Regions from separate parts of the Kitasatospora sp. NPDC058406 genome, predicted to be linked through region 2. Evidence: riboswitches for the same ligand, from Rfam matches in the RefSeq annotation. Region 2 holds a riboswitch; each other region holds the start of a gene.
The links. A riboswitch is a leader RNA that binds a small molecule or an ion and turns the genes downstream of it on or off. The one in region 2 is predicted to bind cobalamin.
Positions count from the first base shown of each region.

Region 1: linked by a shared signal. The riboswitch ahead of ACFWOG_RS12850 (ABC transporter substrate-binding protein) and the one ahead of ACFWOG_RS02295 (cobalamin biosynthesis protein) in region 2 are both predicted to bind cobalamin.
Region 3: linked by a shared signal. The riboswitch ahead of ACFWOG_RS28360 (prenyltransferase/squalene oxidase repeat-containing protein) and the one ahead of ACFWOG_RS02295 (cobalamin biosynthesis protein) in region 2 are both predicted to bind cobalamin.
Region 4: linked by a shared signal. The riboswitch ahead of metE (5-methyltetrahydropteroyltriglutamate--homocysteine S-methyltransferase) and the one ahead of ACFWOG_RS02295 (cobalamin biosynthesis protein) in region 2 are both predicted to bind cobalamin.

Region 1 covers NZ_JBHXKE010000051.1:17,116-22,791, forward strand. Annotated here, with positions in the region: gene ACFWOG_RS12830 (CbtA family protein) at 1-302, shown strand, start outside; gene ACFWOG_RS12835 (ferredoxin) at 462-1,202, opposite strand; gene ACFWOG_RS12840 (ABC transporter ATP-binding protein) at 1,199-2,017, opposite strand; gene ACFWOG_RS12845 (FecCD family ABC transporter permease) at 2,014-3,093, opposite strand; gene ACFWOG_RS12850 (ABC transporter substrate-binding protein) at 3,090-4,076, opposite strand; cobalamin riboswitch at 4,174-4,379, opposite strand; gene ACFWOG_RS12855 (WD40 repeat domain-containing protein) at 4,674-5,676, opposite strand, start outside.
Region 2 covers NZ_JBHXKE010000005.1:62,849-68,524, forward strand. Annotated here, with positions in the region: gene ACFWOG_RS02280 (CDP-alcohol phosphatidyltransferase family protein) at 1-828, shown strand, start outside; gene ACFWOG_RS02285 (hypothetical protein) at 925-2,427, opposite strand; gene ACFWOG_RS02290 (alpha/beta hydrolase) at 2,675-3,790, opposite strand; cobalamin riboswitch at 4,055-4,186, shown strand; gene ACFWOG_RS02295 (cobalamin biosynthesis protein) at 4,285-5,253, shown strand; gene ACFWOG_RS02300 (cobyric acid synthase) at 5,250-5,676, shown strand, end outside.
Region 3 covers NZ_JBHXKE010000173.1:14,021-19,696, forward strand. Annotated here, with positions in the region: gene ACFWOG_RS28360 (prenyltransferase/squalene oxidase repeat-containing protein) at 1-2,086, opposite strand, end outside; cobalamin riboswitch at 2,244-2,397, opposite strand; cobalamin riboswitch at 2,470-2,546, shown strand; gene ACFWOG_RS28365 (hypothetical protein) at 2,676-4,103, shown strand; partial or broken gene ACFWOG_RS28370 (short-chain fatty acyl-CoA regulator family protein) at 4,169-4,723, opposite strand; partial or broken gene ACFWOG_RS28375 (3-hydroxyacyl-CoA dehydrogenase family protein) at 4,658-5,215, shown strand; gene ACFWOG_RS28380 (flagellar hook-length control protein FliK) at 5,299-5,676, opposite strand, start outside.
Region 4 covers NZ_JBHXKE010000077.1:22,656-28,331, forward strand. Annotated here, with positions in the region: gene ACFWOG_RS17335 (SDR family NAD(P)-dependent oxidoreductase) at 1-650, shown strand, start outside; gene ACFWOG_RS17340 (glycerophosphodiester phosphodiesterase) at 883-3,006, shown strand; gene ACFWOG_RS17345 (adenosylcobinamide amidohydrolase) at 3,244-4,035, shown strand; cobalamin riboswitch at 4,209-4,429, shown strand; gene metE (5-methyltetrahydropteroyltriglutamate--homocysteine S-methyltransferase) at 4,590-5,676, shown strand, end outside.

The DNA.
Region 1 (5,676 bases), on a different contig from region 2:
CCGCGGTGATCCTCGGCAAGCGCCTGGCCCCGCGTCTGGGCACGTGGAACGCCGTTGTCGCGGCCGGTCTCGGCTACGCCGTGGTGATGGCCGTGCTCGCCGTCGTCCTGCCGTCCAACGACGACGCGATCCCGGACGGCTTCCCGGCCGGGCTGATGTGGGACTTCCGGCTCGCCTCGATCGGTCTGCAGGTCGTGCTCTGGACCGGGTTCGCCCTGGTCTTCGGAGCCCTGGCACAGCGGGCCCTCACCCCCGCCGCGCCTGCCGAGGACCGTACGGCCGTCCCCGCTCCGGCGGTCTGACGGGCAGTTCCCCGCCGCGCACGACTCGACCCCGCCGAAGGCGCGCAGGCGGGGTCGAGTCGTGCGCGGCTGCGTTGCGGGGCCGCAGGCGCGACGCTCGCCCACGCCTTCGGGGGGCTCTGCGCGGGCGCGGCCCCGCTCCCGTGCCGGTGATCGCGATCAGCCGTGGTGGCCCGTCTGCTCCTTCCGGTGGCGGGGGAGCCGGTTGGACTCCACCGGTCGTCCGCCGGCGAGGTGCTCGGTGACGATGCGGTCTGCGACAGCCGGGTCGACCCCGCCGTACCAGACGTCGTCGGGCTGCACGCTGACGACGGGTGCCTGGTTGCACGGGAACTGGCATCCCGTCTGGGTCACGAGCACGTCGTCGTCGCCGAGACCCTGCTCGGTCAGCTTCTGCACCAGGGCGCGCAGGCCTTCCTCGGCACCCCGGGCCGCGCAGCGCGGGCCGCGGCACACCAGGACCTGGTGCCGGTGGCCGGTGACGTCCTCCCAGGCCGCGGACGTGAGGCCGGGCTCCTTGCCGGTGACGGCCTTCGTCGTCGCGGCCACCGCGGCGACCTCGTCGGGCGAAGCGGCGAGGCGGGTCGCCACGAGGAGTTCGGGGCGGTGGCCCGCGCGCTCGCGCCACCAGTGCGCGGCGATCCGCCGCAGCCAGGACTGGGCCGGGCCGGAGGCCGTGAGCCGGACGCCGATCACGACCACGGTCTCGGTGCCCGCGTCGGCCAGCCTGGTCAGCTCGGCCGACAACGAGGGGTCGGCCTGCTGCAGGAACGCGATCGAGGCCCGGTGCGAGGCCGCTGTCCTGAGGAGTTCGTCACGGCGGACGGCTTCCGCGATCGACATGCCGACCAGGAGTGCGGCGCCGCGGCGGGCGTTGGCTTCGGGGACCGGGGAGGTCATGGCGTCTTCCTCTCGTGGAGCAGTCCGTTCCACCGGATGTGCGGTCGGTCGTGCCGGGGGTGGCGTTCCACGGTGGCGTCGACGCCGTAGACGCGCGCGATCATGGGCGAGGTGAGCACCTCGGGACCGGTCCCGTGGGCGACCAGGCGGCCGTCGAGCAGGACGGCGGCCTCGTCGCAGTAGGCGGCGGCGAGTTCGAGGTCGTGCAGGGCCGCCACCGTGGTGATGCCCAGCCCCCGGACGGTTTCGAGGAAGCCGAGTTGGTGGCGCAGGTCGAGGTGGTTGGTGGGCTCGTCGAGCAGCAGGACGCCGGGCTCCTGCACCAGCGCCCGTGCGAGCTGGACCCGCTGCCGCTCGCCACCCGACAGCGTCGGCCAGGAGCGGTCGAGCAGATGGCCGACGTCGGCTGCGGCCACGGCGTCGGCGAACACGGCCCGCTCGTGGGCGTCGGCGGCTGTGTTCGCCGGCACGGGCCAGCGGCTGCGGTGCGGGGTGCGGCCGAGCTCGATGACCTGACGGACCGGCAGCGACAGCCGGGTGTCCGCCTGCTGCTCCAGGAAGGCCACCTGTCGGGCCCGTCGGCGGGCCGTGAGCGCGTGGAGGTCCTCGCCGTCCAGGAGGACCCGACCGGCGCTCGGACGGGTCAGTCCGGCGACCGCGCGCAGCAGGGTGGACTTCCCGGCGCCGTTGGGCCCGAGCAGGGCCGTGATCCGGCCGGGGCCGAACGTGAGCGACACCGCGTCCAGCAGGGTGGCTCCGCCGATGCGCACACGAAGTCCCTCCGCGCGCAGCTCGACGGGGTGTGTCACCGTCACCGCCCCCTCCCGTCGGCCCGGCCCTGGCGCCACAGCAGCCAGGCGAAGAAGGGTGCTCCGAGCCCGGCCGTGATGACGCCGACGGGAATCTCCCGGTCGGGGAGGACCGAGCGCGCCAGGATGTCGCTGCCCACCAGGAGCGACGCACCCGTCAGCGCCGACACGGGCAGCAGGACGGCGTGGCGCGGGCCGCAGACGAGACGGACCACATGCGGTACGACCAGGCCGAGGAACCCGATGACGCCGGTGTGGGCGACCAGGCACGCGGTCACCAGCGCAGCGACGGCGACGAGGACCCAGCGGGTCCGCTCGACGTGGACGCCGAGGGAGCGGGCGGCGGTCTCGCCGAAGGCGAAGGCGTCCAGGTCGCGGGCCGAGGATGCCAGGACCGTGACCCCGGCCAGCGCGACCGCGGTCAGGAAGACGGCGGTGGGCCACCGCACGCCGGCGACCGAGCCCAGCGTCCACTCCATGACACCGCGCGCCGCGTCGCGGTCCCCGAGGACCATTACGGCGAACGAGGTGTAGGCCCCGCACATCTGCCCGACGGCGATGCCGGCGAGCACGGTCCGGGTGGTCGGCAGCGTCCGGGTGCGCGCACCGGCCAGGGCCAGCACGACGACGGCCGCGAGCAGGGCGCCGGCGAACGCCGCCGTCGCCACCGCGCCCGTTCCCACGGCGCCGGACACGCCGACCCCGAGGACGATCACGGTGACCGCGCCGGCGGCGGCTCCGTCCGAGATCCCGAGCAGGAAGGGATCGGCCAGGTCGTTCCCGGTCAGCGTCTGCAGCACGGCACCGCAGACCGCGAGACCGGCGCCGGTGGCAGCCGCTCCCAGAACCCGGGGCAGCCGCAACTGCCAGACGATCTGGTCGTCCAGCAGCGTCACGTGCGGGTCGCCCAGCCCGAGACGGCGCACCACGACGTCGATCACCGTCCGGACCGGCTCGTGGTGCGAGCCCACGGCCAGACCGAGGAGCACGGTGGCCAGGAGCAGGGCCGCGGCGACGGCCAGGGCCGCCGCCGTGCGGCCCGGACCGGTGAGCCGCACGGCGGGAGGGGACGTGGCGGTCATGATCCCGGGTGCAGTCGGCCCAGTCCCGCCGACACCCGGGCGGCACCGTCGGCGAGCAGCACACCGGGGGTCGACTCGGAGAACGGCACCACCACGAAGGCCTTGCGCTGCACGGCGGTGAGCTTGCTCAGCACCGGGTCGCCCTGCAGATAGTCGATCTTGGACTGGGCCGTGTCCCAGTCGGCGTCCGCGAGCACGATGGCGTCCGGGTCCGCGGCGACGACCTTCTCCCAGCTCACGTTCTGCCAGGCACCGGGCAGGTCTGCGAAGACGTTGCGGGCCCCCACGGCGTCGAGCACCAGCTGAGGCCCGCCGTGGCCGGAGCCGACGAACGGTGCCTTGGTGTCCGAGTCGAACCACAGGACCTTCAGGCCCTTGCCCGCGGCCGTCGCCGTGAACTGGGCCAGCTGCTGCTCCTGCTGCCGCTGGATCGCGGCGGACCGTTCCGTGACACCGAAGACCCTGGCGACGTCGTTCAGTTCGCCCCACATCGCCTGCCAGGTCGGCGGCGGCACCTGGCTCTTGTCCGAGCAGCCGAACGGGGACAGGTACGACGGGATGCCCTGGCCGCCCAGCTCGTCCCGGGTGCCCGCGACCTTGTCGGTGAACGCGCTGGAGTAGGAGGCGTACAGGAAGTCGGGCCGCGCCGCGAGGAGCTTCTCCTTCGTCGGGTAGTCCTTGGAGAGCACCGGCACGGAGTCGTAGGCCGCCTTCCACTTCTCCGGGACGGCATTGTCGAGATAGGCGGTACCGGCCATGCGGGACTCCAGGCCGAGGGCCAGGGCCACCTCGGTGGCACCCTGATTGAGCGTCACCAGCCGCTCGGGCGGCGCGCCGACCGTCACGGTGGTCCCGCAGTTGTTCACGGTGACCGGCCCGGCACTGCCGGCCGTCGCACTGGGCGCGTCGGGTGCGGGGGCGCCCGCGCAGGCGCCGAGCACACCGGTGAACAGGAAGGCCGCGACCGCGCGGCCGACGCGCACCGGACCTGTGGGACCTGCGGCACCTACGGGACGTGCGGAACGTATGGAACGGAACGGGTACGGCAGAGCGCTGGGCACGTGTTCTCCAAAACCCTCGTGGAACATGTCGCGCCGTGGCCGGTCTCCTGGCTTCCGCATCGACACGCCGCAGCCGACCTTCCCGGGTGGCTCTTCCAGCCGACCCAGTGGCCCTGACCGCTGGCAGAGCCGGTCAGCGAGGGCCGCGGCACTCCGCGGCAACAGTGGCGAGGGCCGCACCGGACTCAGACCGGTTTCCCGAACACCATGGCCACTGCAAGGTATCAGGCGTGGTCAGGTCGGTGTCGGCCGGTACCTGGGGCGATCGTTCGGATGGTTCGTCGGCGAGCGCGCCCGGGTGGCCGAGAACGGTCGGTCGGCGTCGCCGAGCAGTTTCCGGGGCTCGTGGTCGGCGTCGGCCCCGGCGCCCGGGGCACTGCCCTTCGTCTCCCACCCGGCCTTCCGGGCCGCCTCCGGGATCGGCCGGCGGCCACCTGGCGGGACCGCTCGAACATGATCCGGGGGCCGGTCGGCATCACCGCCCGGCCCCCGGATCACGAGGCACACCTCAGGGAACGCCTACCCGAGACCGGCCTTCCGGATGCCGTCCAGCCGCTCCGTGTCCTCGCCGAGGGCACGCAGGATGAGGTAGGCGGGCTCGCCGGCACCGGGCGTGCTCCCGGCGGCCAACTCCTCGTAGAAGAGCGGGATCCCGCGCCGCACCGCGTCGCAGCACTCCTCCTCGATGTCGGGGTGGCCGGCCGCCGAGGCGCTGAGGTCGGCTTCACCCTCCACGCACGCCATCAGCAGGTCGAGCACCCGGTAGCGGGCCGGCGCCGACAGCTGCTCGTGCTCCAGTGCCAGGAGGAGCATCGAGGCCAACGGCAGGGAGGCCTCGGAGAGGAAGCCCTGGGACTCGACGTCGCCCACCAGCCCGTGTCCCGACGCCTCCTCGGGCGTCCGCGCGGCCATGAGCCGTGCGAAGTCCTCCGGGACGTGGCGGGCTCCCCGACGACAGGAGCACGCGATGCGGCTCCAGTCGTGGCGGGCGGCCTCCTGCTGCCAGGGGGCCGCCGGCGCACCGGGTGCTGCGCCCGTCTCCGACCGGGAACCGAGCCGGTGGGAGCGTGCCAGCAGCGCGCCCGTCCGGACGTCCCAGAGGCCCGCCTCGCCGTCGCCGTCCACGGCGACGAGTTGCGTGCCGTCGGCGACGAAGCGCAGCGCGAGCACCCATCCGTTGAGGTCGGTCAGCCGGTGGACGACCTCGGCGGTCGAGGTGTCCCAGATCCTGACGATCCGTTCGGTCCCGCCCGTGGCGACCCGTGCGGCGCGTGGGTCGAGCGCGGCGGCGACGACCGTCCCCCGGTGGTCGTGGAGGAGGGACCACGTCCCGAAGGTCGTCGGATCCCACAGCTGGGCGGACGTTCCGCCGGCTGCCAGGATCGCCTCCGCCCGGGTGGCGAAGGCGACCGACTGCAGCCTCGGTCCGTCCTTGAACACCAGGCGCGGCGGCTCCGGTGAGTGGACGTCGCCGAGGAACATCCGGCCGCTCGCCGTGCCCGCGGCGAACCGCTCACCGTCC
Region 2 (5,676 bases):
GCGCTGCGCCGCCGCCGCTGGGCACGCGACCGCGAGCTGCGTGCTCCGCGTTCGCCGCAGCACCTCTCCACCGCCGACTTCCTGACCCTGGGGAACGCCGTCTGCGGGTTCCTGGCGATCTACTCGATCACCACCGGGGTGCTCGTCCCGCACATCACCAACCCGGGCGCCGCGCCGGACAAGCACAGTGCCGCCACCGCGGTGACGCTGCTGCTGATCGGCTCGATGTGCGACCTCTTCGACGGGCTGGTGGCGCGCAAGCTGCGCTCCTCCGCCCTCGGGGCGGAACTCGACAACCTGGCCGACCTGATCAGCTTCGGCATCGCGCCGGCCTACTTCGTCGCCGTCTGGGGCATGGTCTCGCCGGGCTCCAACAGCCGGCTCTCGGCGCTGATCGCGCTGACCGTGCTGCTCGCGGTGGTGCTGCGGCTCGCCCGCTTCTCCGCCGTGAAGATGCGACCCGGGGTGTTCCAGGGCATGCCCTGCCCGATGGGTGCGATGACGGTGATCGCCATCGTGCTGCTCGACCCGCCGTTCCTGCCCGGTCTGCTCGCCATCTTCGGCGTGGCGTACCTGATGGTCAGCCGGATCGAGTACCCGAAGCCGCAGGGGCTGCTGGCCACCGCGACGCTCTGCTGGATCGTGCTCTCCATCGGCTGCCTGGCGGCCTGGGCGACCGGCCTGAAGGGCGGCGACTACCTGCTGCACATCGGCGCGTTCGGCCAGATCGCGCTGGCCGCGATGGCCCCGCTGCTGGTCATCCGCCGCAAGGTGGGCCAGAAGGTCGGGGACGTGCGGGCACGCCGCGCGGAGTCCCGGATCGGCTGACGACCGACGAGACGCATGACGAAGGGCCCGGATCCCCCAGGGATCCGGGCCCTTCGTCATGTCGTGCGCCGCGCCGGGGGATCCCGGGCGGACCGCTCAGGCGCCGCCGCGGTGGACGCTGAAGGCCGAACGGCGCGCCGCGCGGGCCACCGCCGGGTCCGGGTGGACGCCGGAGACGGCGGTCAGCACCGAGGCCGCCCGCGGGTGTCCGGACTGCCGGGCCCGGGCGAACAGTCGCACCGGGTCACCGGCCGAAGCGCCCTCGACGTGGCCGACCAGCAGCTCCGTCTCCCCGTGGTCCAGCACGGCGGCGGCGGTGTCCACCCAGAGCCAGGCGGCGTCCTCCGCCCCCAGCACGTCGGCCGGCGAGACCCCCTCGTCCGAGCGCTCGGCGAGCCAGAGGAGCGCGTACGGGCGCAGCACCGGCTCGTCGACGGCGGCCCGGACGGCCTGCTCGGCGGTGGAGCCGGCGACCCGGAGCGCCTCGAAGGCCAGGCCGCGGACCAGCGCGTCCTCGCCCTGCGCCGCCTCCAGCAGCTCGGCCACCGCCCGGTCGGCCGGGCGGGCCGCCAGCCAGGCGCGGTACTCGGCGCGGGCCGGGCCCGGCGAGTAGTCGGCGCAGGCGCTCAGCAGTTCCGGCGCGCTCTGCTCGATGTGGCCGGCGGCGGTCTGCGCGACGGTGCAGATCTCCTCCAGCTTGGCCCGCACCGCCCAGTGCCCGAGCGGCGACAGGTCGGCGGCGTTGTCCCGGCGGACCAGTGCGCCGACGGCGGCGAGGCCGTCCAGCATCCAGTCGAGGACGGCCGCCACGTCGGCGGGCGAGGCCGGGGTGTCGATCTGCGGCTCGCGGCAGGTGCCGCGGACCGCGGAGATCGCCGAGGCCGCGTGCGGGACGGGCGAGAGGCCGAAGGTGCTCTCGCCACCGCCGACCCGGCGCTCGTCCAGACCGCGCCGGAGCAGCTCCAGCAGCTCCATGTCGGCGACCGGGCCGTCCACCAGGTGCAGGAAGGAGAGCAGTTGCGGGGCCTGGTCGACGGCCTGCCCGGCGAGCACCGCGAAGACGCCGCGCAGGGCGGCGGGCGGGACCGGGGCGAGCAGGGTCCAGGCGTCGAACAGTGCCGACCAGCCGCGGACCACCGCCTCGTCGTCGTGCTCCCAGGCGTGCAGGCGCCAGCCGGGGACGGCGCCGCCGTCCCTGGCCTCGACCAGGCCGACCAGCAGCGCCTGGCCCCAGGCCTTGGCCGCGGCGCCCACCGTCATGGCGAGGGCGCGGCCGGCGGCCCGGGCGTCGTCGGGGAGCAGCTCGCCGCGCTTGTCGACCTCGTCGAGGTCGCCGGCCCAACGGGCGATCCGGACGGCGTCGACCAGCATGCGGCGGGCCAGCGGGGCGAGTTCGGCGGGTGCGGGGAAGCCCTCCGGCACGGGGACCCGGCCGCGGCCGGGTGCGGGGGCCGGGCCTCGTCGGCGGGGTACGCCGGAGGCCCCCGGCCTGGCGCCGGCGGGGCGGTGGGCAGTTCCGGGGAGACGGGTCACCGTCGCACCGGTACCGATCGTCGGCGGGAGCGGGGCATCACGGTCGCGCGGGTTCCGAGACGTCACGTCGAGCAGTCTTCCCCTTGTACCGGCCATCTGTCACATCCGGTTGCACGCGCGGGCCGGGCGGCGGGCGCGGGGCCTCCACAAGATCGGGCAACAGAGGCCAAACCGACTGGCTTGATCTTAGTGGCGGGTCCATGCCACTCGTGACCGGGGAGGGAGGGAAGGGGAAGCGGGGAGGAAAGGGAGAGGGGAAGCGGCCGCGGCGACCGGGGAGCCGCCGCGGCCGGGTGGACCGGGCCGGGCGCGCTCAGAGGAAGGGCGTGAGCCAACGGCGGAGGGTCTCCTCGTAGCGCTCCGGGTCGGTGTTCCAGAGTGCGGCGTGGTCACCGCCGGGAAAGGCCTGGAGGTTGACCACGTCCGGGCGCCTCCCGGCGAGGCGCTCGGCCGCGCGGAACGGGGCCACCGGGTCGTCCGGGCCGTGCAGCACCAGGGTGGGGACCCGCAGGTCGGTGCCGTCGGCGAGGCGCGCGAAGTCGGCCAGATCCAGGCCGGTGCGTCCCTCGGCGGCGAGCGCGCCCAGTTCGGCGGCCACGCCCCGGTAGCCGGCCCGGGCCGCACCGCGCCGCGCGCCGGCCGGCCAGTCCAGCACCGGCGAGTCCAGGATCAGGCTGCTGATCGAGCCTGCCCAGCCGGAGCGGGCGGCGGCCTGCAGGGCCGTGGTGGCGCCGAGCGACCAGCCGTAGAGGACGACCTTGCCGGCGCCGCTGTCCAGCGCGCGCCGGATCGCCGCCTCGACGTCGCGCCACTCGGTCTCGCCGAAGTGGCCGAGGCCGTCCGGGGAGGCCGGCGCACCCGCGTCGCCCCGGTAGCTGACGGCGAGCACCGGCAGGGCCAGCCGCCGGAGCAGCGGGAGCACCGGGAGAGCCTGGGAGCGGTCGGCGCCGGGGCCGTGCACCAGGATCACCCAGGTGCCCCGCGCGCCGTCCAGCCGCCAGGCGGGCAGCGCACCCAGCTCGCCCTCGACGGCGGTCTCGGTGAACGGGATCCCGAGCGCGGTCGTCGGGTCCCCGAGATGGACCCGGGGGGTGAAGCGGACCTCGGTACCGGGCGTGAGGGTGCCCCGGTCCGCCCGGAGCAGGCGGCGGGTGACGCCCTTCCCGTCGCTGTGCAGGACCTCGCCGACGACCGCGTGCCCGTCCTCTCCCCACTCCACGGCCCAGCGGCCGGGGCGTTCGCTCTCCGGGCCGCGGGTGAAGCCGACCCGCCCCGCGCCGAGGGTCAGGACCTGCACCGGGCCGGACCTCGCCCGGGCCGCGACGGCCGGGTGGACCATCCGCTCGGACGCCCGCCGGCCGATCACCAGCACGGCCGCCCCCGTACCGACGGCGGCGGCGGCCACGGTGGCCGCGATTCCCCAACGCATACTCGCTCCCCGCAGTTAAGTCCCGGTGCCGGAGGGTGTTCTGGCCCCAGTCCACTAGCGGCGGCGGCCGGTGGCCAGTAGGACACGGCCGTCCGTGTCAGATCGGGAGCAACGTCACACCGGGGCGCGAGCCTCCGGGGCGGGCCCGTGCGGGGCCGGGGCGGGGGCCGCGCGAGGACCGGCGGTGTGACCGAACGCTCCGTGACCTCGGTTGACTCCCGGTTCGGGGGCGTGATGGGATCCTTCAGCCATACGGAGGCAAGCAGAGGAAGCCGGTGCGAGTCCGGCGCGGTCCCGCCACTGTCACCGGGGAGCACGTCCGGACAATGCCACGGCGAGCCGTCAGAAGCCGCTGGAAGGCCCGGGCGTGCGTCCGACCCGGAAGCCAGGAGACTCTCGCCCCCGGTACGTCGATCCAGGGCGCGGACCCTGAGTGAGGACACCCACGCGATGCAGCCTGCCCCGGCCGCGACGACCCGCCACCGCACCCCGCCGTGCGTCCGCTGACCCGCGCCGCCGCGTTCGCCGCGGGCGCAGTCGCCGGATACCTCGCCGACACCCGGCTCGGCGATCCTCGCCGCGGCCACCCGGTCGCCGTCTTCGGCACCGCCGCGAACCGGCTGGAACGGCGGATCTGGCGCGACGACCGCGCCACCGGCACCGCCTACACCGCGCTCTGCGTGGGCACCGTCGCGGCCGGCGCCGTGGCCGCCGACCGGCTGCTCGGCCGCCGGCCGCTCGGGCGGGCCGCCCTGGCCGCCGCCGCGACCTGGACCGTGCTCGGCGGCACCTCGCTGACCCGGGAGGCCCGGACCATCGGCCGCTCGCTCGCCGCGGGCGACCTGACGGCGGCCCGGGAGCGGCTGCCGCACCTGTGCGGCCGCGACCCGAGCACCCTGGACGAGGCCCAGCTGGCCCGCGCGGTGGTCGAGTCGGTCGCCGAGAACACCGCCGACGCCGTGGTCAACGCGCTGGTCTGGGGCGGGCTCGCGGGCACACCGGGCCTGCTGGCGTTCCGCGCCGTCAACACCCTGGACGCGATGGTCGGCCACCGCTCGCCCCGGTACGCCCGGTTCGGCTGGGCCTCCGCGCGGCTGGACGACGTGGCCGGCTGGCCGGGCGCCCGGCTGACCGCGCTGCTGACCGTCGCCGCCGCGCCCGAACCGCGCACCGCCTGGCGGGTCTGGCGGCGGGACGGCTCCGCACACCCCAGCCCGAACGCGGGCCAGGCCGAATCGGCCTTCGCCGGTGCGGTCGGCGTCCGCCTGGGCGGGACGCTCCGGTACGGCGACCGCGTCGAGCACCGGCCGGTGCTCGGCGAGGGGCTCCGGCCGGTCGGGGTGGACGACATCGAGCGGGCCTGCGTGCTCTCCCGACGGGTGGGCGCGCTGGCGCTGGGTACGACGGTCGCCGGGCATCTGCTGCTCCGGGCGGCCCTGAGCAGGAGAAGGGGTGGGGCATGAGCAACGCACTGCTGGTCGCCGGGACGACCTCGGACGCCGGGAAGAGCGTGGTCACCGCCGGCATCTGCCGCTGGCTGGCCCGTCAGGGCGTCCGCGTCGCGCCGTTCAAGGCGCAGAACATGTCGCTGAACTCCTTCGTCACCGCGGACGGCGCCGAGATCGGCCGCGCGCAGGCGATGCAGGCGCAGGCCGCCCGGGTGGAGCCCGAGGCGGCCATGAACCCGGTGCTGCTCAAGCCCGGCGCGAACGGCCGCAGCCAGGTCGTGCTGCTCGGCCGGGCGGTCGCCGAGGTCGGCGCGCTGGACTACCGCGACCGCAAGCCGGTGCTGCTGGAGCGGGCCCTGGAGTGCCTCGCGGACCTGCGCCGCCGGTACGACGTGGTGATCTGCGAGGGCGCCGGCTCGCCCGCCGAGATCAACCTGC
Region 3 (5,676 bases), on a different contig from region 2:
CGGTGCTGTCCACGTCGGAGTCGCCGGTGGCGGGGATGAGGCTCGGCCAGGAGCCGTCGGCGTGCTGGAGGCTCTCCAGGTAGGCGACCGGCGAGGTGGCGCTCGCGGTGTCCCCGGCGCGCAGCTGGGCCATGATGCCGAGAGCCTGGGAGAAGACCGACGTGGCGTAGGTGTAGTTGCCGGGGCCGGCGCAGCCGGCGGCCTCGTCGGCCTTGGCGCAGACGGCCGCGGCCAGGGCGGCGATCAGGTCGTGCCCGCCGAAGGCCCGCGGGTTGCGGCCGACGACCTCGGCGAGCAGCGCCTCCTTGCCGAGCGAGCCGCCGCCCGCGTACTCGGTGCCGATGCTGGTCCAGTCGTTGACGGTGCGCCCGTTGGGGTCCGTGCCCTGCTGGTCGAGGAAGTCGACGATCCGGCGCAGGGCCGCGTCGTTCGCGCCCGTGGCGGCGAGCGCGAAGGCGCCGTCGATGGTGAGGCCGAAGTCCGCGAAGGTCGGGAACGCCTCGTAGTAGTGGCCGTCGATCAGGTTGGCCGGGGCGGTGAGGTAGGAGCTGCCCCGGGCCAGGTCGGGGGCCCGGCCGGCGGGCGTGGTCGGCGGGGTGGTGGTGGCACCGTTCGGGTTGTGGCGGACGGTGGTCAGATCGGTTCCGGTCAGGGCCAGGACGGCCTGCTCGGTGGCGGCCGCGTCGGCCTCGGTGGTCGACTCGTCGGGGCCGAAGCCGCCGTCCTCGCCCTGGCGGGCGGCCAGCCAGGCCTTGGCGGTGGCCTGTTTGGCCCCCTGTCCGACGGCCTTCAGCGTCTGGGCCGCGGCGGCGGTGCTCGTGGTGTCGCCGGCGGCGCCGACGTAGGGGGCGTAGGAGCCGTCGGCCTGCTGGCTCGCGGCGAGCTGGTCCGCGGCCTTCTTCGCGGTGGGCTCGAAGCCGGCCGCCGGGCGCAGGGCGAGGACGGCGAGGCCGGTGGCCACCGGGTCGGACTCGCAGTGGCCGCCGGCCACGATCATCGAGCCGGCGATGCCTCCGTCGGCGCACTGCAGGACCGTGAAGCGGGCGAGCGTCGCGGCGGGCGGCGTGACGCCGGCGCGCTGCAGGGCGATCACGGCCCACGCCTGCACCCAGGGCGAGGCCGCACCGTGGAAGTCCCCGGCCGCGGTGCACTCCCCGTTCTCGCCGGCCGCGACGCACACGTGGTCGGTGAGCGCGGCGATCAGGTCGCGGCCGCCGAAGTCCCGGGGGTTGCCGTCGGTGCTCTCGGCGACCAGGGCCAGCAGCGCGGCGGCCTTGGAGTCGGGCTTGCCGCTCGGCCCGTCCGGGTACAGGAAGGCGTCGGTGTGGGCGGCGAGGTAGGCGACGACCTTGCGCAGGGCCGGGTCCTGGGTCCCGGCGGCGGCCAGGGCTGTCGCGGTGAGGGCGGTCCGGGGGAAGTCGGCCCCCTCGAAGGCCCAGTTCCCCATGTACTCGCCGTTGACGAGGCGGCCCGCCAGCCAGGCCGCCGCGGCGGCGGGGTCTCCCGCGGGCGGCGGGAGGGTCGGGTTCGGCGACGCCGACGGCGACGCGGAGGCGGACGGCGACGGACCGGTGTTCCTGGCCCGGACGGAGTCCGGGGTGAAGGAGGGCGCTCCGCTCGTCCCGCCGATGTCGGTGCCGCCGTACACCCAGGCCTCGACCTCGCCGGGCCTGGGCTTCTGCGTGCCGGCGCCGTAGCGGCTGTAGGACCAGGTCGCCTGGCCGGGCTCGGCGATCCAGTAGGACCAGTACGCCGTCGCCTGGGGGGTGTTGACGCAGGGTTCCTCGGCGACGGCGGGGTACTGGGTGCCGTTGGCGAAGGCGCCGTTACCGAGCCGGCAGATGAAGGCGGGGCCGTCGTGCTCGGTGCCGGTGGTGGTGAAGCCCGCGTTGTGCAGCAGGTTCATCCCGGTCGTGGGGTGGGCGTCGCAGCCGCGGACGACTCCGCCGCCCCAGTGGCCGAAGTCGACGGCGACGATCGCTCCGGTGGTGGCGGTGCACTCCTCGATCGGGTCCGCGGCGGCCCTGCCGGGGTGTCCGAGCAGGACCGTGCCGCCGGCGGCGATCGCGACGGCACCGGTGGCCACCAGGGACGTGAACCCCCGGGCTCTGTGACTCGTACGACTGCTGCTGGCCCTCACCGGCGACTCCCTGATCAGTCGTCGGGATGCCACAGCGCAGCCGACGGCCTCCTTCGCGCGGGGCCGTTCTGACCGCGTCGTAGTCCACGACGACGCAAGCACTCCTGGAACAAGGCCCCGGCGCAGGCATTCCGGCTCACCAGCCCGGGGTGGGGCGGGTCTACGGTTGCGGGTCAGCGCCGGAATCGGACCGGCTTCCCCTGACTGCCGAGGATGAAAAAGCATTTCATCAGACCACGCTCGCGGAGTCGGCGTCAACGAAGCGTCATGTCTCCTTCCCCACCTCGTGACTGCCCCGCCGGTGCGGTAGCGTCCGCGGTGGCCGAGCGGGGGAATCCGGTGTGAATCCGGGGCTGACGCGCAGCGGTGTGGGGCGGTGACCGTGCCGGCCCGAGCCCGAATGCCCGCCCGGCCGCGCAGCATCAGCGAAAGCCAGCCCACGCGATCCGGGCGGCGGCCGCCCCAGCCGCCGCGCGCCCGACCGGGCACCGGGGCCGGGGCCGGATCGGCGCCCGCCACACCAAGGAGCCGTTCCGTGCCCGTTCCCGCCTCCTCGCGCTTCGCCTCCTCACGCGCCGCCTCCGCGGTGACCGTCTCGCTGGCCGCCGGCGCCCTCGTGCTGTCGGCCGTCCCCGCCCACGCGACCGCGACCCCGGCCCAGATAGCCACCTCGAAGAGCACCGGCGTCACCTACCTGAAGTCCCTCCAGGCCGCGGACGGGAGCTACGTCACCGGCGGCGGGCTCTCCAACGAGTGGGCGTTCAGCGCGCTGGCCGCCGCCGGTACGGCCGCGGCGGACGTGACCCCCGGGGGCGACGCCACCAAGAACGCCCGGCTCGTCTACCGCAACCAGCTCGCCGCCGCCACCTGGCCGGGCGCCTCGCCGGTCGTCACCGACTACGAGCGCGGCGCCCTCAACGCGTACGCCGCGGGGATCGACCCCGCGCGCGTCGGGCCGAGCCGCAACCTCGTCGCGGACCTGGTCGCCTACTGGCAGACCGCCGAGCCCGGCTACTACGGCCCCTCCGCCAACTTCAACGGCACGGTCTTCGGGCTGCTCGCCCTCGGCGGCGCCAGGACCCAGGGCGGCGGGCAGCGCGTCCCGCAGGCCCTGCTGGACGCCTCGGTCGCGACCGTGCGCGCCAACCAGCACACCGACGGCGGCTGGAACTACAGCAAGGCCGCCGGCGACCCCGTCGCGCTCGGCCAGGGCAGCGACATCGACATGACCGGCGCCGCCATGGCCTCGCTGTGCAGCGGCGGCGTCCCCAACACCGACTCCGCCGTCGTCGCGGCCAAGAACTTCCTGAAGGGCAAGCTCGTCGCCTCCGGCGCCTTCAACTCGATGTGGGGCGCCAACACCGACTCCAACGGCTGGGCCGTGTCCGGCCTCAACGCCTGCGGGATCAACGCGCAGGGCGTCGACTTCACCAGCGGCACCGGCAAGACCCCGATCGACTTCCTGATCGCCCAGCAGTTCAAGCCCGGCGGCGGCTTCAAGTACCTGCCCACCGACACCACCCCGTCCCCCTACGCCTCCGTGGACGGCCTGCGCGCCGTGGCCGGCGGCGGGTTCACCGCCACCCCGCCCGCGCCGACGGCGGCCGGTGAGCCCGCCTGGGCCGCCACCACCGGCTTCACCTCCGGCACCGCCGCCCGGCTCGCCCTCGTCGTGGACAACGGCACCGCCCCGCTGAAGGTCTGCGCCGTCACCCTCACCCCGACCGGCGCCACCACGACCCTGGGCGCCGTCCTCGACGCCGCCGCGACCGCCACACCGAGCGGCTGCGTCACGTCGGTCACGCCGTCCACCGGCAGCGGCACGATCACCGCGGTCAACGGCACCGCCAACAGCGGCGCGTCGACCTGGAAGGTGAGCCTGGACGGTGCCGCCGCCACCGGCGCCACCCGGGCCACCGTCGTCCACGTCGGCGACACCGTGTCACTGCGCTACGGCAGCTGACCCGCGGCCGGCCCCCCGGCCGGGCGCGGGCTCCCCGTGCCCGGCCACCGCGCCCCGGGCCGCCCTCAGGCGTCGGCCGCCCGCCCCTCCGGTTCGGCGCGGGCGGGATACGGCACGAACGTGCTGGTGTGCTCGTCGATCACCGGCGGGACGCCGACGGCGGGCGCGGAACGCTGCGGACAGGCGGGGCGTTCGCCCACCTTGCACCCGAGGCCGATCGGGGTGGCCGCGCCCTCGTCGCCCAGGTCGAGGCCGGCGGAGTACACCAGCCGGTGGGCGTGGCGGAGTTCGCAGCCGAGCCCGATCGCGAAGGTCTTGCCCGGGCGGCCCCAGCCCCCGGGTGAACGGGTGACGGCGCGGGCGGTCCACAGGTAGCGCCGTCCGTCCGGCATGCCGGCGACCTGGACGTGGATGCGGCCGGGGGCGGCGAAGGTCTCGTAGACGTTCCAGAGCGGGCAGGTGCCGCCGGTGCGCGAGAAGTGGAAGTCGGTGGCGGACTGCCGCTCGGAGACGTTCCCGGCACGGTCGACCCGGACGAAGGAGAACGGCACCCCGCGCAGTCCCGGCCGCTGGAGGGTGCTGAGGCGGTGGCGGACGGTCTCGCCTCGGCCATCCCGGTCACCCGGCTCGGGATCGCCACCGGCCGCGCCTCGCAGGTGCTCGGTCTGCACTTCTTCAACCCCGCCCCGGTGATGCCGCTGGTGGAGCTGGTCTCCTCGCTGCACACCGACCACACCGTGCTCAACCGGGTGGAGACCTTCGCCAAGGAGGTGCTGGGCAGGCACGTCGTCCGCTCCCGCGACCGGGGCGGCTTCGTGGTCAACGCCCTGCTCGTCCCCTATCTGCTGTCCGCGATCCGGATGGCCGAGGCGGGGCACGCCACGGCGCAGGACATCGACGACGGCATGGTCCACGGCTGCGCCCACCCCATGGGCCCGCTCTGCCTCGCCGACCTGATCGGGCTCGACACCGTGCAGGCCATCGCCGAATCGCCGTACGCCGAGTACAAGGAGCCGCTCTACGCTCCCCCGCCGCTGCTGTCCCGCATGGTCGCGGCCGGCCTGCTCGGCCGCAAGACCGGCCGCGGGTTCCACCCGCACCGGACGGCCTGACCACACCCCCGGCACACCGGTGCCCCGGTCTCCGTCGCGGAGGACCGGGGCGCCGGCGTGCCGGGGGTGTCGGCGTGTCGGCGTCAGGGAGCGGTGATGCCCGGCTGGGCACCCGCACCGAAGGACCAGCCCTCGACCTCGCCGGGCGCCGGGTCGTAGCTGCCCGCGCCCAGGCTGCTGTACGACCAGGGGCCGCCGTGCGGCGCGTGCCAGTACGACCAGTAGGCGCTGCCGGTCGGGTTGGTGCAGGTCGTCGGCAGAGAGTTGATCTTGCAGACGAAGCCGGGGAAGCGCGGGTGGAAGGAGTAGGAGAACCCGGCGCCGGTGATCGCGGCGAGCCCGCTGGCCGGGTCGCCGAGCGCGCAGCCGGTCTGGATGCCGCCACCGACTGCGGTGAAGTCGACGACCACGGTCACGCCGGTGGTGCCGGTGCAGGCGGCCGCCCGGGCCTGCGGAGCGTG
Region 4 (5,676 bases), on a different contig from region 2:
AGGTCGAGGCGCTGGCGGCCCGGCTGCGGGCGCGCGGCGCCGACGCGGTGGCCGTCGCCGCGGACATCTCCACGGCCGAAGGGGCCGAGCGGCCGGTACAGGTCGCGCTGGACTCCTTCGGCCGGCTCGACGCCGCCTTCGACAACGCGGGCTCGGGCCCGATGCCCGCCCCGCTCGCCGAGCGGACCGAGGAGGACTGGGACGCCGTCCACGCCGTCAACCTCCGCGGCACCTGGCTCTGCCTGCGGGCCCAGCTCCGGGCGATGCTCGCGGGCGGCCGGGGCGGCTCGATCGTGCTGTGCAGCGGGGTCGGCGGCCTGGTGGGCGGGTTCGGGGACGGCACCCAGCAGGCGGCCAAGCACGGGCTCGCCGGTCTGGTGAAGGCGGCCACCACCGACTACGCCCGGCACGGCGTCCGGACCAACGCGATCGCGCCCGGGGTGGTCCGGACGCCGTCCGCCGAACCGCTGTTCACCGCCGGGCCGGCCTTCGGCGAGGCCGTCGCCCGCTTCACCCCGCTCGGCCGCCCGGCGAGCGCCACCGAGGTCGCCCAGGCCGCGGCCTGGCTGCTCAGCGACCGGTCCTCGTACGTGACCGGGGTGACGCTCCCCGTCGACGGCGGCATCACGGCGACCCGGTCCTTCGTCTGAGGCGTGCGGACGGTGCCCGACGGCGCGTCGCCGCGCTCGCCCCCGCCGTCCGGGAGCACGCCGCGGACCCGCTACCGCCGGGGCGGGTCCGAGGACTCGGCGAGGACAACGCGCCGGTCCGGTCGGCGGGTTCGGTGAGGTACGGCCGTGCGGCGTGGAGTTTCGCAATGGTCACGAACGGTTCCCGGGGAAGTGGCTTCCGGTTCGGGGAGCGTCCCCTAGCGTGCCGGGCATGACACAGAGTCACCACGTCAGCTCCGGCAGCCCGTCCGCCGCGTCACCCGCCGCCCGTCCCGGCAACCGCCCCGGCGGCCGCCCGGGCAACCGCCCCGGCACCTCGGCCGACGACCGGCGCGACCTCCGGTCGAGCGCGGGCCGGCACACCGCCGTGCTCGCCGCCCTCGTCGCGTCCGCGCTGGGCCTGGGCACCGTCGCGCTGAGCGCCCCGAACGCCGCCTCCGCCGAGCCGCCCGCCGCCACCTCCGGCCCCGCCGCGTCCGGCCCCGGGTCCCCCGACGACCCCGCCGGGTCCCCCGGCCTCGCCGCTGCCGCCGCGGCCCCCGCCCCCGGTGACGTCGTGGTGACCGAGAGCTTCTCCGGCACCTCCCTCCCCGCCGGCTGGACCGCCGTGGAGGGCGACTGGAAGGTGGCGAACGGCCGGCTGGTCGGCACCTCCGCCAACTCCGGCCAGCAGAGCCGGATCACCTTCGGCCGCCACCTCGACGACTTCCGCATCGAGGCGACCGCCCGCTTCGAGTCCGTCGTGGACAACGCCCGCTGGGCGGCGCTCGGCCTGGACGTCCCGGCGAGCGGCGCCACCCCGTGGTCGATCGCCACCGTGCGGACCGGCACCACCGCCGCCAACGGCCTGGAGTTCGCCCGGCGGACCACCGCCAACAGCTGGCTCGTCACCGACACCGCCGCCGCCCCGGTCGCCGCCGGCACCGGCCGCGACGTGCGGATCGCCGTCGAGGTGCACGGCACCACCGCCCGCTGGATCTTCGACGGCCGGGAGGCCGCCCGCACCACCCAGGTCGCCCGCAGCGCCGACGGCGGCCAGGCGCTCGTCGTCAACGGCGCGAAGGTGTCGTTCGACGACCTCAGGGTGACCGCGCTCGCCCCGGGCGGCCTGCTCCGGCCGGCGGACTCCCCGCTCACCGTCTTCGCCCACCGCGGCGCCTCCTCCGCGGCACCGGAGAACACCCTGGTCTCGGACGAGGTCGCCCGGCGCGGTGGCGCCGAGTGGATCGAGAACGACGTCCAGCCCAGCAAGGACGGCGTGCCGTACATCCTCCACGACGACACGGTGGACCGCACCACCGACGGCCAGGGGCGGATCCGCGACCTGACCTCCGCCCAACTGGACGCGCTGGACGCCGGTTCCCGGTTCGGCCCGGCCTACGCGGGTGCCCGGGTGCCCACGCTCGCGGCGCAGTTGGAGGATCTGCGCACCCGTGGCGGCAACCTGCTGCTGGAGATCAAGGGCCGGCACAGCCGCGACGAGGTCGCCCGGATCGTCAAGGAGGTGCGCGACCACGGGATGGCGGGCCGCGTCCTCGTCCAGAGCTTCGAGGTGGACGCCCTGCGGCACACCCGCGAGCTGGCACCGGAGTTGCCGCTCGGCCTGCTGCGCAGCACCCTCGACGCCGACCCGGTGGCGATCTCCAGGGAGCTCGGCCTGGCCGCCTACAACCCCTCGGACGGCGCCGTCTCCGCCCGGCTCGGCGTGGTGAAGGACCTGCACGCGGCCGGCGTCGCGGTCAACGTCTGGACGGTCGACGCGGCCGCCCGGTGGAAGGCGCTGGAGGCCGCCGGCGTCGACGGCATCATCACCAACCGTCCGGCGGAGCTCGCCGGCTGGAACGCCGCCTGGCAGCAGGCCGGCGCCGTCGCGCCGCCCGCCGCACCCACCGTGGCGATCACCTCCCCGGCCGCCGGGGCCGCCCTGGACCGTGCCCAGCAGCCGGTCACCGCGGTGCAGGCGCGCGGCGCCGACTCCGTTCGGCTGACCCTGGACGGTGCCGAGCTCACGCCGGGCACCGCGCTCGACACCACGGCGCTCGCGCTCGGCCGGCACACCCTGCGGGCGGAGGCGACCGGCCCCGGCGGGCGGGCCGAGACGACGGCCGAGTTCACCGTCGCGGCCACGCCGACCGGTCTGGCCTCGCTGGTCCTCACCTCGGGGGCGGACCGCAACGCCGTCGCCACCCTGACCGTGATGCTCGGCCAGGGCCAGTACGGGCCGCTCGCCCGGTGGGCCGAGAACCAGTCCGGCCGGACCGTCCCCGCCGACCGGGCCCGACTGATCGCCGCCGACGCCCTCGCCCTCGGCGGTACGCCCCCCGCCAACGGCTGACCGCACCCCGGCGCACCCCGGCCGAACCGACCGCGTCGGCCGCACGACCGGCACCGGCGCACCCCGGCCGAACCGACCGGCACCTGCGCACCGACCGCCGGACCCCGTGCCCGCTCGCCCGGCACGGGGTCCGGCGTCCGCCGGGGGCTCCGTCGATCCGTGCGGCGTCGCCCTGTGCCTAGGATTGATCGCCTGGCCGGTCGGCCGCTCACCCACGTGCCCGAAGGTGGATCGTTCATGGCAATCCCGCAGCAGCAGGCGGGCCCTCCCGGAGTGGACGACGGGGTCTTCGGCGACCCCGTGGTGATCGAGCGGTCCGGCCGCCCGGAGGACGGTGAGTGCCGCCATCTCCTGGTGTGGCGGGCCGGACCCGGCTGGCGGATGCTCAGCAGCGCCGTGCTGGGCGGCGGCCTGGGCGAGCGGGAGTGGCTGGTCAACGCCCAGGTCCGGGCCGGGTACGGCAGGACGGACCCGGACCGGCACCTGGCCGAGCTGGCGGAGGACCTGGGGCTGCGGGGTCCGGGCGTCGGGCTGATGACCGCCGCCCGGGTGGACGCCTTCACCTGGGCCCGCGACCACGGCGTCACCGCGGTGGTGACGACCGGAATCGGCGTGCCGACCTGGGCGTCGGCGCCCGCCGACGGCGACGCGCCCGGCGACGCGCTCGTTCCCGGCACGATCAACATCGTGGTCGTCGTTCCGGTGGCCCTCTCGGACGCGGCCGCCGTCAACCTCGTGGCCACCGTGACGGAGGCCAAGGTCCAGGCGCTGCTCGAAGCCGGGTACGACTGCTCGGGGACGCCGTCGGACGCGGTCTGCGTGGCGGTGCGGCGGACCGGTCCCGGCCGGGAGGCGGAGCCGTTCGGCGGCCCCCGGTCCCGCTGGGGATCCCGCGCCGCCCGCGCCGTCCACGCGGCCGTCGTGCTGGGCGCCGAGCGCGACCGGGCCGGCCGCGTCCGGGGACCCGTGCCCGGTCACCTGCGGTCCACGCCCGGGTGCGGTCGGACCTTCGTGCTCTCCGACGAGTAGCGGCACGGCCGGGGCGCGGGGTTCCGGGACGGCGGGCCGGCACCCGCACCGGCCGGTCCGGTCCTGTCCTGTCCTGTGCCGTCCGGCCCTCCGCCGCCCGTCCGGGGCCCTGGCGGCGTCTCAGGATGTGGACGTCCTGGTGTCCTTGTGTTCTCCCGGTACCGGATTCGTCCTAAGCTGGGCGGGCAGCTGGTTCGCCCTGCCCACCAGGCAGGCGCGTCGTAAGAGGGAACCCGGTGGGAATCCGGGACTGCCCCGCAGCGGTGAGTGGGAACGACCGCCGTCATACGCACTGGGCCCGGTCGGGTCTGGGAAGCGACGGCCAGTAGGTGTCCGCCCTTTCGGGCGGGCGTGTCCACGAGTCCGAAGACCTGCCCGTTGCCCGCACGCGACCCGTTCGCGCGCGGACATCCCGGTGACCTCGTGGGCGGGTCGGCGTACATACCAGGCGGATCCGGCGCTTCTCGTGCGCACGCGGTCCCGCCCGGTTCGTCACCCCTTCGCGCCTCCGTCCCGTCACCGGGGCCACAGACAGGCTCGCGAAGGAGAGTCCCTTGACAGCGAAGTCCGCAGCCGCGGCAACCCTGGCCACCGTGTACGGATACCCCCGCCAGGGCGGTGGCCGTGAGCTCAAGAAGGCGATCGAGGGGTACTGGAAGGGCGCCGTGAGCGCCGACGCCCTGCTGGCCACCGCCGCCGACCTGCGTCTGGAGAACTGGAGCAGGCTCGCCGGGGCGGGCGTCCAGGAGGTGCCCACCGGCGACTTCTCGCTCTACGACCACGTGCTGGACACCACGGTCGCCGTCGGCGCGATCCCGCCGCGTCACCGGGCGGCGGTCGAGGCCGACCCGCTGGACGGCTACTTCGCCATGGCGCGCGGCACCCAGGACGTCGCGCCGCTGGAGATGACCAAGTGGTTCGACACCAACTACCACTACCTGGTGCCCGAACTCGGCCCCGACACCGTCTTCACCGCGAACTCCGCCAAGGCGGTCGCGGAGTTGCGCGAGGCCCTGGACCTCGGCCACAGCGCCCGTCCGGTGCTGGTCGGCCCGGTCACGTACCTGCTCCTCGCCAAGCCCGCCCCGGGCGTCCCCGAGGACTTCCAGCCGCTCACCCTGCTCGACCGGCTGCTGCCCGTCTACGCCGCCCTCCTCGCCGACCTGCACGAGGCCGGCGCCGCCTGGGTCCAGTTGGACGAGCCGGCGCTCGTCCAGGACCGCACCCCCGCGGACCTGAACGCCACCGCGCGCGCCTACCGCGACCTCGGTGCCCTCGCCGACCGGCCCAAGCTGCTGGTCGCGAGCTACTTCGACCGCCTGGGCGCCGCGCTGCCCGTGCTGGCCAGGGCCCCGATCGACGGCCTCGCCCTGGACTTCACCGGCCCGGCCGCCGCCAACCTGGGCGACCTGGCCGCCGCGGGCGGCCTGCCGGGCAAGCGGCTGGTCGCCGGTGTGGTGGACGGCCGCAACATCTGGATCAACGACCTGGAGAAGTCGCTCTCCACCCTGGCCACCCTGCTCGGGCTGGCCGGCACCGTCGACGTGGCCCCGTCGTGCTCGCTGCTGCACGTCCCGCTGGACGCCGCCGCCGAGCGCGACCTCGACCCGCAGATCGCCCGGTGGCTCGCCTTCGCGCGGC